DNA from 3 places in the Dactylosporangium sp. CS-033363 genome. Region 2 is predicted to be linked to each of the others. Evidence: predicted binding sites of a transcription regulator. Region 2 holds the regulator's gene; each other region holds the start of a gene.
What was found. The regulator HrcA, encoded in region 2, represses chaperone genes, less so after heat shock. The targets are predictions, from matches to a motif close to GGTTNGCACNCTCNNNNNGAGNGTGCNAACC.
Positions count from the first base shown of each region.

Region 1: a site for HrcA is predicted at 3,607-3,637, ahead of groES (co-chaperone GroES). Genes of this name have one in related genera too.
Region 3: a site for HrcA is predicted at 3,318-3,348, ahead of groL (chaperonin GroEL). Genes of this name have one in related genera too.

Region 1 is NZ_CP192032.1:10,343,676-10,349,293, reverse strand. Features, by position in the region: gene ACQPZ4_RS47720 (ABC transporter ATP-binding protein) at 1-813, shown strand, start outside; gene ACQPZ4_RS47715 (DUF1707 SHOCT-like domain-containing protein) at 815-1,102, opposite strand; gene ybaK (Cys-tRNA(Pro) deacylase) at 1,116-1,595, opposite strand; gene ACQPZ4_RS47705 (hypothetical protein) at 1,613-2,359, shown strand; gene ACQPZ4_RS47700 (THUMP-like domain-containing protein) at 2,319-3,521, opposite strand; gene groES (co-chaperone GroES) at 3,714-4,028, shown strand; gene groL (chaperonin GroEL) at 4,124-5,618, shown strand, end outside.
Region 2 is NZ_CP192032.1:9,685,325-9,690,942, forward strand. Features, by position in the region: gene ACQPZ4_RS44665 (serine hydrolase domain-containing protein) at 1-213, opposite strand, end outside; gene ACQPZ4_RS44670 (SDR family NAD(P)-dependent oxidoreductase) at 273-995, shown strand; gene ACQPZ4_RS44675 (16S rRNA (uracil(1498)-N(3))-methyltransferase) at 1,008-1,706, opposite strand; gene dnaJ (molecular chaperone DnaJ) at 1,703-2,827, opposite strand; gene hrcA (heat-inducible transcriptional repressor HrcA) at 2,854-3,876, opposite strand; gene ACQPZ4_RS44690 (DUF4870 domain-containing protein) at 4,060-4,650, shown strand; gene hemW (radical SAM family heme chaperone HemW) at 4,672-5,618, opposite strand, start outside.
Region 3 is NZ_CP192032.1:506,832-512,449, forward strand. Features, by position in the region: gene ACQPZ4_RS02380 (GNAT family N-acetyltransferase) at 1-796, shown strand, start outside; gene paaN (phenylacetic acid degradation protein PaaN) at 970-2,643, shown strand; gene ACQPZ4_RS02390 (cold-shock protein) at 2,920-3,123, shown strand; gene groL (chaperonin GroEL) at 3,523-5,142, shown strand.

The sequences.
Region 1 (5,618 bases), 660 kb from region 2:
CTGCAGCTCGGGCAGGCCTCGCTCGCCCGGATCATCGGGGTGCGGGCGGCGGCCGAAAAGCCGGTGGAGAAGACCGCCGATCCGGTGGACGAGCGGCTGGTGGCCAAGGACGTGCGGTACGCGTACGTGGGGGACCGCGACGTCCTGCACGGCATCGACCTCGCCATCCGGCCCGGGGAGCGGCTGGCCATGGTCGGGCCCTCGGGCGCCGGCAAGTCCACGCTGGGGCGGCTGCTTGCCGGGATCCACGCGCCGCGGGCGGGGTCGATCGAGCTGGGTACGGTACCGATGCGGGAACTGCCGCCGGATGAACTGCGGGGGCACGTCGCGCTGGTGACCCAGGAGCATCACGTGTTCATCGGGAGCCTGCGGGAGAACCTGACCCTCGCGCGGCCCGGGGCGACCGACGCCGAGCTGTGCGCGGCGCTGGCGACGGTCGACGCGCTGGACTGGGCGCTGGCGCTGCCGGAGGGGCTGGACACCACGTCGCTGCCGCTCTCGCCGGCCCAGGCCCAGCAGCTCGCGCTGGCCCGGCTGGTGCTCGCCGATCCGCACACGCTCGTGCTGGACGAGGCGACGTCGCTGATCGACCCGCGGGCGGCCCGGCATCTGGAGCGGTCGCTGGCCGGCGCGCTGGAGGGGCGGACCGTGATCGCGATCGCGCACCGGCTCTTCTCGGCGCACGACGCCGACCGGGTCGCGGTGGTCGAGAACGGGCGGATCACCGAGCTGGGCAGCCACGAGGAGCTGGTCGCGGCGGGCGGGGCCTACGCCGCGCTGTGGCGGTCGTGGCACGGCTCGAAAGCTACTTGATCTACTTGATCGAGGTGTACACCACGGCGAACACCGCCACCACGGCGATCGCGATCGCGAAGATCAGCAGGAGGTGGCGGTCGCCGGCCGGTTCCGGGGCCGGGGGCGCCGCGGGGGCCGGGGCCAGCGCCGGAAGGTCGACGATCGCGGCGCGCAGGTCGTCGAGGGTCTTCGCCGCGTACACGGTGCCGACCCGGTCGGAGAACTCGTCCAGCGTCAGCCGCCCCGCCTCGGTGTGGCGCTGCAGGACCCCGATCACGCGCTGCCGGTCCTCGTCCGATGCCCGCACGACCGACATGGTGTCAGTGCGCGGCGATCGGCGCCAGGGTCGCGCCGGTGACCTGGACGAGGTCGCCCGGGGCGAGCTCGATCTGCAGGCCGCGGCGCCCACCGGAGACGTACATCGTGGCCATGCCCTCGGCCGAGGCGTCGATCACGATCGGCAGCCGGGAGCGCTGGCCGACCGGGGAGATGCCGCCGGTGACGTACCCCGTGGCGCGCTCGGCCGCGGCCGGCTCGGCCATCGCGGCGCGCTTGCCGCCGACCGCGGCCGCGAGGGCCTTGAGGTCCAGCGAGGCGGAGACCGGCACCACGCCCACCGTGAGCTGCCCGTCGACCGTGGTCACGAGCGTCTTGAACAGCCTGGTCGGCTCGACGCCGAGGGCCGCCGCGGCCGCCTCGCCGTAGGAGCCGGCCCGGGGGTCGACCTCGTACGTGTGCGGGGTGAACGCGATCTTCTGGCGCGTCAGCAGTGCGGTCGCCGGGGTACCCTTGCTCGCCACTGGCCCACAATAGCGAGATGCAGATCGGCGCGGTCCAGCTGTACCTCGGCCACGGCCACCTGTTCCTGGGCGCTGCGACCAGCGTGGACCTGTCGGTGTTCGACGGGGACGGGCCGGTCACCGCGACCGAGCACCACGTGCGCATCGCCGCCCGCCCGCAGGTGGGACTGGTCCGGGTGCGGTTGTGGCAGGGGGCCGGGCCGCGGGTCGGCAAGCTGGTGTTCGACGGGCCGCTGAAGCTGCCCGACGCCAAGTTCAGCGTGGAGGAGGGCGGGGGGCTTTCGCGGTACGTCACGAAGGTCTCCAGCCACAGCCCGCGCGTCCTCATCGCCGTCGACGACCCCGGCCACGCCTCCCGCGTCGAGGTGGTGCTGGAGCCGGAGTTCGTGCCGCGCAGCGCCCAGGTCTGGACGGCCGGGGAGCCGCCGTTCCCGAAGCTGACCGTGGCCCCGACCGCGCCCCGGCACCGGGCCGACGCGTTCGCCGACGCGCTGTCCGGGCACGACTTCGCCCTCCGGCGGCTGGCCGCGGCCCTGCTGGTGGTGGCCGAGGAGCGGCGGCAGCGCAACTCCGACCAGAGCGTGGCGTTCTACGTCAACGACATCGTGGAGTGGCTGCGCTGGCTGAACGACCGGCTGACCTACGAGATGTGCCGGGACACCGGGCGGTATCTGCTGGGGCAGCTCGGGCTGCGGCCGCCCGAGGTGCTGGCCGAGGACACGCTCAGCGACCTGCAGCGGCGGCTGGGGCATCCGCTGGTCTGAGCAGGAGCGCGGCGGGCTCGCCCTTGATCTTCGTGAGCGCGAGGAATGCGCTTTCGTCGCCCTTCAGGTGCAGGTTCCGGCGGAGTTCGTCGACGTCGTGGGCCGATCCGCGCTTCAGGATCTGGAGGGCGCCGATGTTGCGCGTCCGGAGTGCGGCACGGAGCTTTTTCAGTGCGATCGGCAGGCGATCGACCACGGCGTAGCGGCGGCCGAGCCTGGTAGAAATGTCAGCATTTGTGGTGATATAGGCGATCGACTCGTCCAGCAGGGTGCCGTCGACCTGCGAAGCCAGCTCGGCCACCAGGTGGGAGCGGACGACGGCGCCGTCGGGGTCGTAGAGGTACGCGCCGACCGGACCGACCGGGGCGCGCTCCTCGCCGCTGCCGGTGAGCTCGAACACGTCCTCGCCGCGGATGACGGTCGCCCGCCGCGGCGCCCCGGCGAGCGGGCCGCACCAGGCCGCCGCCTCGACCACGTCGCCGTCCACCGAGACCCACTCGCCCTCGGCGCCGGCGGGGAGCAGGGCGTGGTCGATGCCGGGCGCGAGCTTGAGCACCGCGTTGGGGACGCGGGTGGGCAGCGCGGTGACGAAGTCCCACGGCGGCGAGTAGGCGCGCGGGTCGAACACCCGCCGGCCGCCCGACGTGCGGCGGGCCGGGTCGCAGAAGACGGCCTCGACGGCGACCAGGGGCGTGGCGGTGGCGTCGCGGGCTTCGACCAGTACACCCGGGAGCCCTAAGTTTGTGATGTTGGCGGCGGCGATCGCGGCCGTGGCGGGGTCGGCGTCCACCGCCAGCACCCGCATCCCGGCGCGCGCGAAGGCGATCGTGTCGGCCCCGATGCCGCAGCCCAGGTCGGCCACCCGGCGCGCACCGGCGGCGGCCAGGCGGGCGGCGCGGCGGCGGGCCACGACGGACCGGGTCGCCTGCTCCAGGCCCGCGCGGGTGAAGAACATGACGGCCGCATCGGTACCGAACTTCGCCCGGGCCTTCCTCCGCAGCTCCGTCTGGGTGAGGGCGGCGGCGGCGAGGGTGGGCGGGAAGCCCTGGGCGCGCAGCTTCTCGGCCGCGGCGAGCGGATCGCCGTCGGGCAGCGCGGCCGCGGCGGCCAGCGCCTCCTGCCCGTCCGGGCTGGTCAGGGCCTGCACGTCCTCGGGCTGCACGGGGTCCTTTGCTGGAGTCCGGGGTGATTTCGTGGCGTGTCTGGCACTCTAGTTGACGGAGTGCTAGCCACCGGCATAACCTCCGAGTTAGCACTCTCCTGCCGAGGGTGCCAGACATACCCGGCCGGGGCCGGCACCCGCGACGACGGCTTCACCGGGCTCTCGATAGTAAGCTCGATACCCCAGGAGGGTATGCCCGTGACTACCGCGACGCAGGTTGCGATCAAGCCGCTCGAGGACCGCATCCTGGTCCAGGCCAACGAGGCTGAGACGACCACCGCCTCGGGCATCGTCATTCCGGACACCGCCAAGGAGAAGCCCCAGGAGGGCACCGTCAAGGCGGTGGGCCCGGGTCGCATCGACGACAAGGGCAACCGGGTGCCGATCGACGTCAAGGTCGGCGACACCGTCATCTACTCGAAGTACGGCGGCACCGAGGTCAAGTACGCCGGCCAGGAGTACCTCGTGCTCTCGGCCCGCGACGTCCTCGCCGTCATCGAGAAGTGACCGTTTTTCACTAGAAGCAGTGGCCACCGCCCCGGACCCGTGCGCTAGGCGCGAGGCAGCCGGGGCGGTGTCGCTTTGAAGGGAATCCACAAAGCATGGCGAAGATCCTGAGTTTCTCCGACGAGGCGCGCCACCTTCTGGAGCACGGCGTCAACCGGCTGGCCGACACGGTCAAGGTCACGCTCGGCCCCCGTGGGCGCAACGTCGTCCTGGACAAGAAGTTCGGCGCCCCGACCATCACCAACGACGGCGTGACCATCGCCAAGGAGATCGAACTCTCCAACCCGTACGAGAACCTTGGCGCGCAGCTGGTCAAGGAGGTCGCCACCAAGACCAACGACGTCGCCGGCGACGGCACGACGACGGCCACGGTGCTGGCCCAGGCCCTGGTCCGCGAGGGCCTGCGCAACGTGGCCGCCGGCGCCAACCCGGCCGGCGTGAAGCGCGGCATCGACCAGGCCGCCGCCGCGATCGTCAAGGCGCTCAAGGACAAGGCCACCCCGGTCGCGAGCCACACCGAGATCGCGCAGGTCGCCACCATCTCCGCCCAGGACGCCACCATCGGCGACCTGATCGCCTCGGCCATGGAGCGCGTCGGCCGCGACGGCGTCATCACGGTGGAGGAGGGCTCGATGCTCACCACCGAGCTCGACGTCACCGAGGGCATGCAGTTCGACAAGGGCTTCATCTCCCCGCACTTCGTCACCGACGGCGAGGCGCAGGAGGCGGTCCTCGAGGACGCGTACGTCCTCATCACCACGCAGAAGATCTCCGCCATCGAGGAGCTCCTGCCGCTGCTGGAGAAGATCGTCCAGAACAGCAAGCCGCTGCTGATCATCGCCGAGGACGTCGAGGGCCAGGCCCTGTCGACCCTCGTGGTGAACGCCATCCGCAAGACCTTCCGGGTCGTCGCGGTCAAGGCGCCCGGCTTCGGCGACCGCCGCAAGGCGATGCTGCAGGACATCTGCATCCTGACCGGCTCCGAGCTCATCGCGCCCGAGCTGGGCTACAAGCTGGAGAACACCGGCCTGGAGCAGCTCGGCACGGCCCGCCGCGTCGTGGTCACCAAGGACCTGTGCACCATCGTCGACGGCGGTGGCGACCAGTCCGAGGTCAACTCGCGCGTCGAGCAGCTGCGCAAAGAGGTCGAGGCCTCCGACTCCGACTGGGACAAGGAGAAGCTGAACGAGCGCGTCGCCAAGCTCTCCGGCGGTGTCGCGGTCGTCAAGGCCGGCGCCGCGACCGAGATCGAGATGAAGGAGCGCAAGCACCGCATCGAGGACGCCATCTCGGCGACCAAGGCCGCGGTGCAGGAGGGCATCGTCCCGGGCGGCGGCGCGGCCCTGGCCCAGGTGGCCACGGTCCTCGACGGCGACCTCGGCCTCACCGGCGACGAGAAGGTCGGCGTGGGCATCGTCCGCAAGGCCCTCGTGGAGCCGCTGCGGTGGATCGCCCAGAACGCGGGCTTCGACGGCTACGTGGTGGTCGGCAAGGTCCAGGCCCTCGACTTCGGCCACGGCCTGGACGCGGCCACGGGCGAGTACGTCGACCTGGTCAAGTCGGGCATCGTCGACCCGGTGAAGGTGACGC
Region 2 (5,618 bases):
GCGCGCGATCTGGTCGTCGAGGTCGAGCAGGCCCTCGTCGCGGCACTGCATCACCAGTACGGCCGTGAAGGTCTTGGTGATCGACCCCATGCGCAACTGACTGCCGGCGTCGACCCCCGCACCGACCTGAAACGTCCACAGCGGACGGTCGGCCCGATGCACCGCGACGCTCAGGGCCGGAACCCGAGCCTCGGACTGAACCTGCCGGGCCATGCGCTCGTACCGCTGCGACACCTTCACCCCCGCATCCTATGGGCGTTTACGCTCTCGCCATGACTGCACGCAGGGTCCTCGTCACCGGCGCGGCGCGCGGCATCGGCGCCGCGATCGCCCACTCCTTCGCCGCGCAGGGCGACCGGGTGGCCGTCCACCGCCGCTCCCCCGCCCCGCTGGACCTCCCAGGCACGGGCCACGCGCTGGTGACGGGCGACCTGACCGACCCTTCCGCGGTGCGCGCCTTGGTCGACGAGGCCGCGGCAGCCCTGGGCGGCGGCCTGGACGTCGTGGTCAACAACGCCGCGGTGTACGTGGAGCACAAGATCGCGGAGACCACGTACGAGCAGTGGCAGGCCGCCTGGCGCGCAACCCTGGACGTCGACCTCCTGGCCCCGGCGAACATCTGCTGGTGCGCGGCCCGCCACCTGCCCCGCGGCGGCCGCATCATCAACGTGAGCTCGCGGGGCGCTTACCGCGGCGAGCCCGACCACCCCGCGTACGGCGCGGCGAAGGCTGCGTTGAATTCGATGACGCAGAGCTTGGCCAAGGCGCTCGCTCCGCGGGGCATCGCGGTGTCGGCGGTCGCGCCCGGCTTTGTCGCCACGGACATGGTGGCCGACTTGCTGGCTTCTCCGGAAGGCGCCGTCATCCGCGCTCAGAGCCCGTTCGATCGGGTCGCCGAACCGTCCGAGATTGCCGACGCGGTGCTGTTTCTGGCGTCCTCCGAATGGGCCTCCGGGACCATTCTCGACCTGACCGGCGCCAGTTACTTTCGGTAGGAGGAGACCGCTCTACCAGCGCCCGAGTCTGACGGAAAGTGCCGCAACAGCCGCCGCCCCCGCGGTCGAGGTCCGCAATACTTCGGGCCCCAGCCGCACGGCCGTCCCCCCGATGGCGTCCAATTCCTCGGGCGCCACGCCGCCTTCCGGCCCGACGACGAGCGTGATCTCTCCGGAAGCGGGCAGCGGCACGGCGGAGAGCGGTACCGAAGCCTCCTCATGCAGCACCAGCACCGTCCCCGACAAGGAGAGCTGCCGGGTCGCGCAAGCCGCGGAGACCGCGGGAACCCAAGCCCGCCGCGACTGCTTCGCCGCCTCGCGTGCCGTGGCCTGCCAGCGCAGCAAGGGCCGCTCGTCCTTCCACCTGGCGATGCTCCGCGCGGCCTGCCAGGGCACGATGCGGTCCACGCCGACCTCGGTCAGCAGTTGTACCGCCAGTTCCGCCCGCTCCCCCTTCGCGATGCCCTGCACCACGGTCAGTGACGGGTCGGGTGCGGGTACAAACGCAGGCTCATCGAGCGCGAGCGTCAGAGCACCCTTGCGGGCCGAAGTAACCACGCCGCGGACCAGGCCGCCCGCGCCGTCCGACAGGAGCAGGGCCTCGCCTGGCAGGAGACGCTGCACGTCGGCGGCGTGGTGGCCCTCCGGGCCGTCCAGGACGTGGGACGGGCCCGAGGGGAGAGCGGCGACCAGGAAGAGCGGCAGGCTCACGCGTGGCCGTTGAAGGCGTCGCGCATGCGTGAGAAGAAGCCGCCCTGCTTCGACAGCTCGGCGACCTCCTCGCCCCGGGTGCGGGCGAACTCGCGCAGCAGGCGCTCCTGCTCCGGTTCCAGGCGGGTCGGGGTGCGCACGTCCAGGTGCACGTACAGGTCGCCCCGGCCGGCGCCGCGCAGGTGGGGGACGCCCTTGCCGCGGATGCGCAGGGTCGAGGTGGGCTGGGTGCCCGCCTTGACGTCGACCGTCTCCTCGCCGTCCAGGGTCTTGATGGTCAGGCGGGTGCCGAGCGCGGCGGCGGTCATCGGGACCGTGACGCGGCAGTGCAGGTCGTCGTCCTTGCGCGAGTACACGTCGTGCGGGCGCTCGTGGATCTCGACGTAGAGGTCGCCGGGCGGGCCGCCGCCGGGGCCGACCTCGCCCTGCTGGGCCAGGCGGATGCGCATGCCGTCCTCGACGCCCGAGGGGATCTTGACGGTGAGCGAGCGGCGGGTGCGGACCCGGCCGTCGCCGCCGCACGTGGCGCAGGGGTGCGGGATGACGGTGCCGAAGCCCTGGCATGCCGCGCAGGGGCGGGCCGAGACGACCTGGCCGAGGAACGTGCGCTGGACCGACTGGACCTCGCCGCGGCCCTGGCAGATCTCGCAGGTCTGCGGGTGGGTGCCCGGCGCGGTGCCGGCGCCCTGGCAGGTGGTGCAGACCACGGCGGTGTCGACCTGGATCGGGGCCTCGACGCCGAACGCGGTCTCGTGCAGGTCGAGGTCGAGGCGCAGGATCGCGTCGGCGCCCGGGCGCACGCGCGGGCGGGGCCCGCGGGCGGACTGGGTGCCGAAGAAGGCGTCCATGATGTCCTGGAAGCCCACGAACGCGCCGCCGGCGGGGCCGCCCCCGCCGCCGCTGGGCGCGAGGGGGTCGCCGCCCAGGTCGACCATCTCCCGCTTGCGGGGGTCGGACAGGACCTCGTAGGCGGCGTTGATCTCTTTGAACTTCTCCTGCGCCGCCGGGTCGGGATTCACGTCCGGGTGGAATTCGCGGGCCAACCGCCGGTAGGCCCGCTTGATCTCATCGGCTGTGGAGTCCCGCTTGACGCCGAGAATCCCGTAATAGTCCTTCGCCACTGAGTCCTATGCCCCTGAGATAGATGTCAACTCTGTGCCAGCAGGTCGCCGACGTAGCGTGCCACGGCCCGCACGGTCGCGATGTTTCCGGGGTAGTCCATGCGGGTCGGGCCGAGCACGCCCATCCCGCCCACCACCATGGTGCCGGGTCCGTAGCCGGTCGCCACGATCGAGGCGGTGCGCAGGTCCTCGATCTCGTTCTCGTCGCCGATGCGCACCCGGGTCATGCTGGGCTCGACCTCGCCGAAGAGCTTGAGCAGGATGACCTCCTCCTCGAGGGCCTCGAGGATCGGGCGCAGCGAGCCCTGGAAGTCCAGCAGCCCGCCGCGGGCCAGGTTCGCGGTGCCGGCGAGCGCGATGCGCTCCTCCGTCCGCTCGACCAGCGTCTCCAGCAGCACCGTGGACAGCGCCGTCATCGGCGGCCGCAGGCTCGCCGCGGTCTCCTCGACCAGCGCCACGACCAGCGGCGGCGTCTCCGCCAGCCGCTTGCCGACGAGCTTCTCGTTGATCATGCGGCGCAGCTCGGTGACGTCGTCGGCCAGGATCGGGCCGGGCAGGTCCACGAGGCGCTGCTCGACCCGGCCGGTCTCGGCGATCATGACGACCATGAGCCGGGTGGTGGAGATCGGCACCAGCTCGAAGTGCCGCACGCTGGCCCGCGACAGGCTCGGGTACTGCACCACCGCGACCTGCCGGGTCAGCTGGGCGAGCAGCCGGACTGTGCGGTGCACCACGTCGTCGAGGTCGACCGCGCCGATCAGGAACCGCTCGATGGCCCGGCGCTCGGCCTGGCTCAGCGGCTTCACCCGGGAGAGTTTGTCGACGAACAGCCGGTAGCCGGCGTCGGTGGGCACCCGCCCCGCACTGGTGTGCGGCTGCCGGATGTAGCCCTCCTCCTCCAGGACCGCCATGTCGTTGCGGACCGTCGCCGGGGAGACCCGCAGGTTGTGCCGCTCGACGAGCGACTTGCTCCCGACCGGTTCCTGGGTGGCGACGTAGTCCTCGACGATGGCGCGAAGCACTTCGAGCTTCCGCTCGTCAAGGCCCATGGCACCTCCTCGAGGACTGGCACTCCCAACTGGTGAGTGCCAGTCTACGTCAGTCGCGCGAGGGCACGCGATGATCGTTTGGCGCACGATAGTCGCCAGTGATCCTGGGCTGGGCAAAAGTTGTCCAAAAGACGTCATGTCGTGTCGCTGGCGCCACTTGATCGATGCACCTACCGTGGCCCCATGAGTGAACCACCTCGCCCCCCGGGGGACTACGGCATGCCGCAGGACCCCAACTCCGGGTACCCCCCGCCGTCCAGTGGTGGCGGGGCCTACGGCACCCCGCCCACCTCGGGCGCCGGCTACGAGCAGCCGGGTTACCAGCAGCCGGGATATCAGCAGCAGCCCGGCGGCTACCAGCAGCCCGGATACCAGCAGCCGGGGTACCAGCAGCCCGGTTACCAGCAGCCCGGCGCCTACGGGCAGCCCGGCGCGCCGGCCGGCTACGCCAACAGCGACGAGAAGACGTGGGCGCTCATCGCCCACTTCGGCGGGATCATCGTCGGCTTCATCGCCCCGCTGGTCGCGCTCCTCGCGAAGGGCAACGAGTCGCCGACGGTCAAGGCGCACGCGAACGAGGCCCTGAACTTCCAGATCACCTGGGGCATCGCCATGATCGTGGCGGTGATCGTCTCGATCTGCTCGTTCGGGATCCTGTTCTTCCTGCCGTTCCTCGTGTGGATCGTCATCATCGTGTTCGGCATCCTCGGTGGCATGAAGGCCAACAACGGGGAGCTGTACCACTACCCGATGACCATCCGCCTGATCAAGTAGGCCTCACGGGGTGGCGCGGGCTCACGTCAGAGCCCGCGCCACCCCGTCGGCGAGCAGCCGGCCCCGCAGCGTGAGCACCGCCCGGCCGGCCGCGAAGGCCCCGGCATCGAGCTGCCCGTCGGCCAGGCAGTCCCGCGCGCCCGCCAGACCGGCCGCGTCCAGCGCATCGAGCGGCAGCCCGTCGGCGAGCCGGATGCGCAGCAGCACGTCCTCCATGTGCCGTTCTTCCGCCGTCAGTACCTCCCGTGCCTGCCCCGGCGACGCCGAGTCCGCCAGCCGCGCCGCATAGGCGTGCGGGTGCTTGACGTTCCACCAGCGCACCCCGCCGACGTGGCTGTGCGCGCCCGGGCCGAGCCCCCACCAGTCCCCGCCGCGCCAGTACAGCTCGTTGTGCCGGCACGGCGAGTCCGTGGACCAGTTCGACACCTCGTACCAGGTGAAACCGGCCGCGTGCAGGGCCTCGTCGGCGGCCAGGTAGCGGTCGGCGGCGACGTCGTCGTCCGGGTACGGCAGCTCCCCGCGGCGCATCCGCGCGGCCATCCGCGTGCCGTCCTCGACGATGAGCGCGTAGGCGCTGACGTGGTCCACCCCCGCGTCGATCACGGTCGCGAGCGACGCCGCGAAGTCCTCGGGCCGCTCCCCCGGCGTGCCGTAGATCAGGTCCAGGTTGACCCGCTCGAAGCCGGCCACGCGGGCCTCGGCGGCGGCCGCGGCGGGCCGGCCCGGGGTGTGCCGGCGGTCCAGGACGGCCAGCACGTGCGGGGCGGCCGACTGCATGCCGAGCGAGATCCGGTTGAACCCGGCCGCGCGCAGCTCCCGCAGGCCGGCCGGGTCGACCGACTCCGGGTTGGCCTCGGTGGTCACCTCGGCGTCCGCGGCCAGGCCCCACGTGCGGTCGATGCCCTCCAGGATGCGCCCGAGCTCGGCCGGCGGCAGCAGCGTCGGGGTGCCGCCGCCGAAGAAGACCG
Region 3 (5,618 bases), 1.9 Mb from region 2:
GGTCGTGCAGGTCGACCTGCCCCGGCACGACAACCTCGACAAGGCCGTCATCGACATCAACGTGCACCCGGACCACCGGCGCCGGGGGATCGGCCGGGCCCTGTTCGCGCACGCCTCGGCCGCGGCCCGCGCCGAGGGCCGCACAGGCGTGTTCGGCTTCAGCCCCATGACGGATGCGTCCAGCGGGTTCGCCGCCGCGTACGGCCTGACCAACGGTCTGCTCGACGCCCGCCGCCGGCTCGTCGTGGCCGACCTGGACGAGGCCGCCCTCGACCGCATGTACGCCGACGGCCTGGCCAAGGCGGCCGGCTACCGGCTCGTGCACTGGGGCGACACGCTGCCCGAGGAGTACGTGGAGGACCTGGCCGCCCTGGACTCCTCGTTCCTGGCGGAGTCGCCGATGGGTGAGCTCGAGTACGAACCGGAGAACGTCGACGCGGCCCGGGTCCGCGCGCAGCACGCCGCGAACACGGCTTGGGGGTGGCGGCGGTACGAGACGGGGCTGGTCCACGAGGCGAGCGGCCGACTGGTCGCGTGGACCGCGATCAAGGCCGCCCGCACCATCGACTGGCACGCCTGGCAGATGATCACCCTGGTCCACCCGGCCCACCGCGGCCACCGCCTGGGGATCGTCGCCAAGGTCGCCAACCTGCGCCGGATGCAGGCGGGGGAGCCCGCCGTGACGGTGATCGACACCTTCAACGCGGCGGACAACTCCTACATGATCGCCATCAACGAGGCGATGGGGTTCCGGTTCGTCGATCTTTGGGCGAACTGGCAGGGGGCGCTGGCTTAGCCTCGCCGGGGTTGATCGCGAAATGTCGGGCTTCGTGCCTCAGCCCGACATTTCGGACTTATACCCCGTCCGGGGATTCGCGCGGTATGGGGTGATTTTGCGGGCGGGTTGCCTCGTTGCTGGAACTCGTCACATGGTCGGCGGGCCCGCTCGGCGGTGGCAGGATGGCGCACATGGAGAACTCACACCCCATGTTCGCCAGCCACGCCGACACGCTGGAGCGGGCGCTGACCGCGATCGCCGAGCGTGCGTACTGGTCCAACTACCCCGAGTCGCCCAGCCCCCGCATCTACGGCGAGCATGCCGCCGGCGAGGGGGAGGCGGCCTTCCGGGCGTACCTCGGCGCCGATTTTCCCCTCAAGGATCAGCCCGGCATCACCGACTGGGTCGCCACCGAGCGCTCGCCGTTCGGCATCGAGCTGGACGTGCGCTATCCGCACCTGGACGTCGACGCCGCGTTCGCCGCGCTGGCCGAGGGCATGCCCGCCTGGCGCGCGGCCGGCCCGCAGACCCGCACCGGCGTCTGCCTGGAGATCCTCGACCGGCTGCACAAGGCCTCGTTCGAGCTCGCCAACGCCGTGCACGCCACCACCGGCCAGGCCTTCGTGATGGCGTTCCAGGCCGGCGCCCCGCACGCGTTCGACCGGGCGCTCGAGGCGGTCGCCTACGCCTACCGCGAGATGACCCGCACCCCGGCCACGGCCGACTGGCAGAAGCCCGCGGGCAAGGGCCAGACGCTGCACATGTCGAAGACCTTCCATGTCGTACCGCGCGGTGCCGCCCTCGTCATCGGCTGCAACACGTTCCCGACGTGGAACTCGTACCCGGGCTTCTTCGCGTCCCTGGCCACGGGCAACCCGGTGGTCGTCAAGCCGCACCCGGGGGCCGTCCTGCCGCTGGCGATCACCGTGAAGATCGCCCGCGAGACGCTCGCCGACGCCGGCTTCGACCCCAACCTCGTCCTGCTGGCCGCCGAGGCGCCCGGCGAGGGGCTGGCCAAGACCCTCGCCCTGCGGCCCGAGGTGCGCATCATCGACTTCACCGGCTCGACCGAGTTCGGCGACTGGCTCGAGGGCAACGCGCGCCAGGCCGTGGTCTACACCGAGAAGGCCGGCGTCAACACCGTGGTGGTCGACTCGACGGACGACTTCGCCGGAATGTGCCGCAACATCGGGTTCTCCTTGGTGTTGTACTCCGGGCAGATGTGCACCACTCCGCAGAACATTCTCGTGCCCGTGGGAGGCATCGCCACCAACGAGGGGCACAAGAGCCTCGACGACGTCGCCCAAGGCATTGCCGCGGCCGTCGGTGCACTCACCGGAGATGCCGCCAAGGGCGTGGAACTGACCGGCGCAATCGTGAACGAAGGCGTTCTGGAAAGGCTCCAGAAGGCCGCAACGGTGGGCGATCCGGTACTCGAATCCTCAGACGTTTCACACCCGGCTTATGCGACCGCGACTGTCCGTACACCGCTCATCCGGAAACTCGGCGCGGATGACGCCGAGACGTATGGGTCGGAGTGGTTCGGTCCCATTTCCTTCGTTGTCGCGACCGATTCCACAGACGGCAGTGTGCGGATCTTCGCGGACACGGTCGGCAAGAAGGGCGCATTGACCGCATCGGTCTATTCGACGTCGCCGGACGTCCTCGACGCCGTGGAAGAGGCCGCTTTGGTTGCAGGTGTGCATTTGTCAGTGAACCTTACCGGCGGTGTCTTCGTGAACCAGTCGGCCGCGTTTTCCGACTTCCACGCCAGTGGTGCCAATCCCGCGGCCAATGCCGCGCTCACCGACGGTGCCTACGTCGCCAGCCGCTTCCGCGTCGTTCAGTCACGACGTCACGTGTAGTGCTGAAGGTTCCTAACGAGTAGTCGCCGGGCGATGCTTGACTCTGCAAGGAAAAGTTGCGAGAAGGCATGCTCGGCGACCTTTTTCCACTGTTTGAACCGTGACCTTGCTGTCCGATTTAGGCCTGTCGGCAGGGTGGTTACTCCTGTACCGTGCGGTTCGGTCGTCTTCCTTCGCCGGTTCCACCCCCGGACCCGGCGGCTGTGGTTGAAGACCCGGAGCTGGTCCCCACAGCCAGCCGAGTAAGCAGCAGGACCGAAGTAGAGGAAGTGCACCGTGGCACAGGGCACCGTCAAGTGGTTCAACAGCGAAAAGGGCTACGGCTTCATCGCGGTCGACGGGGGGCAGGACGTCTTCGTCCACTTCTCCGCGATTCAGATGGACGGCTACAAGTCGCTGGAAGACGGACAGCGCGTCGAGTTCGAGATCGCGCAGGGTCAGAAGGGGCCGCAGGCCGAAGGGGTTCGGCTCCTCGCCTGACCCAAGTCTCCGTATTCAACCGCCGGGGCACCGCCCTCATTGACGAGGGCTGGTGCCCTGCGTCCTTTTTACGGCATTTCTTTTCCTCCTTTGCCGGCTTCCTGTTGGGAGAGCGCTCTCTGGGTGAACCCTGGGGATCACCTCGCGGGGCTCTCCGTTTGCTTGCACTCGACCGGCCAGAGTGCTAAACAGGGACTTGGCACTCGCAACCCGTGAGTGCCAAGGTCGGGACGGTGCAGTCCTCCGGTGGGCAACCACCTGAGGCTGGTCGTCGCGGGCTCATCCGGCCCGACCGCCCGGAGCTGCCGACGTGGGGCTCCGAAGGTGCGAAAGCAGGCGGTGAGCCGCAGGCCCCACGGGGTCGAGGCGAATCGTGAGTGTCCAGGAGGACAACGCCGAATGGCCAAGATTATCGCGTTCGACGAAGAGGCGCGCCGCGGTCTCGAGCGGGGCATGAACCAGCTCGCCGACGCCGTCAAGGTGACGCTCGGGCCCAAGGGCCGCAACGTCGTCCTCGAGAAGAAGTGGGGCGCGCCCACCATCACCAACGATGGTGTGAGCATCGCCAAGGAGATCGAGCTCGAGGACCCGTACGAGAAGATCGGCGCCGAGCTGGTCAAGGAAGTCGCGAAGAAGACCGACGACGTCGCCGGTGACGGCACGACGACGGCCACCGTGCTCGCGCAGGCGCTGGTCCGTGAGGGCCTGCGCAACGTCGCGGCCGGCGCGAACCCGATGGCCCTCAAGCGCGGCATCGAGGCGGCTGTCGCCTCCGTCGCCGACGAGCTGGCCAACCTCGCCAAGGACGTGGAGACCAAGGAGCAGATCGCCTCCACCGCCTCCATCTCCGCCGGCGACTCCACGGTCGGCGAGATCATCGCCGAGGCGATGGACAAGGTCGGCAAGGAAGGCGTCATCACCGTCGAGGAGAGCAACACCTTCGGCCTCGAGCTCGAGCTCACCGAGGGCATGCGCTTCGACAAGGGCTACATCTCGCCGTACTTCGCGACCGACAGCGACCGGATGGAGGCCGTCCTCGACGACCCCTACATCCTCATCGTCGAGTCGAAGATCTCCGCGGTGAAGGACCTGCTCCCGGTGCTGGAGAAGGTCATGCAGGCGGGCAAGTCGCTCGCCATCATCGCCGAGGACGTCGAGGCCGAGGCCCTGGCGACCCTGGTCGTGAACAAGATCCGCGGCACGTTCAAGTCGGTCGCCGTCAAGGCCCCCGGCTTCGGCGACCGCCGCAAGGCCATGCTCGCCGACATCGCCATCCTGACGGGTGGCCAGGTCATCAGCGAGACCCTCGGCCTCAAGATCGAGAACGCTGACCTCTCCCTGCTGGGCCGCGCCCGCAAGGTCGTCGTCAGCCGGGACGAGACCACCATCGTCGACGGTTCGGGTGACGCCGAGGCGATCAACGGCCGGGTCGCCGAGATCCGCGCCGAGATCGAGAAGAGCGACTCGGACTACGACCGCGAGAAGCTGCAGGAGCGCCTGGCCAAGCTGGCCGGCGGCGTCGCGGTCATCAAGGTCGGCGCGGCCACCGAGGTCGAGCTCAAGGAGCGCAAGCACCGCATCGAGGACGCCGTGCGCAACGCGAAGGCGGCCGTCGAAGAGGGCATCGTCCCCGGCGGTGGCGTGGCCCTCGTGCAGGCCGGCAAGACCGCGTTCGACAAGATCGACCTGGTCGGCGACGAGGCGACCGGCGCGAACATCGTCAAGGTCGCGCTCGACGCCCCGCTGCGTCAGATCGCCGTGAACGCGGGCCTCGAGGGCGGCGTCGTCGTCGAGCGCGTCCGCAACCTGGAGCCGGGTCACGGCCTCAACGCCGCGACCGGCGAGTACGTCAACCTCCTGGCCGAGGGCATCATCGACCCGGCCAAGGTGACGCGCTCGGCGCTGCAGAACGCCGCTTCGATCGCGGCCCTGTTCCTCACCACGGAGGCCGTGGTGGCGGACAAGCCCGAGAAGGAGAAGGCCCCGGCCGCCCCCGGCGGCGGCGACATGGACTTCTGAGTCCAGCCTTCCGCAACACAGCTGCAAACAGAGCGGGCCGACCCTCCGGGGCCGGCCCGCTTTGCTGTGCGCCCGCGCTCTCCACGCCGGCCCGTTCTCGCCCACGCAGCGTTGGTGGTCTGCCTCGCGTCCCGGCCAACGCTCCCGCGCTCCGCCCCAACCCGACGCTCCCCGCAACCGCCGCGACCCGACCCTCCGCGGCCCGCGCGGTGGTGGTGGGTCTCGCGCGCCGGCTAACGCCCGTGCGGGTGGCGGTGGTGGTGGTTTCGCGTGGCGGTGAGTCTTGCGTCCCGGCTAACGCGCACCCGCGCGGCGGTGGCGGTGGTCTCTCGCGCGGCGGTGGGCCTCGCGTTTCCGGCCAACGCGGCCCCGCAGCGGTGGGCCTCGCGTTTCCGGCCAACGCGGCCCCGCAGCGGTGATGGCCCCGCGTGGGCGTTGCGGCGGTGCTCTCGGCGGTGGTCTCGCGCGGCGGTGGC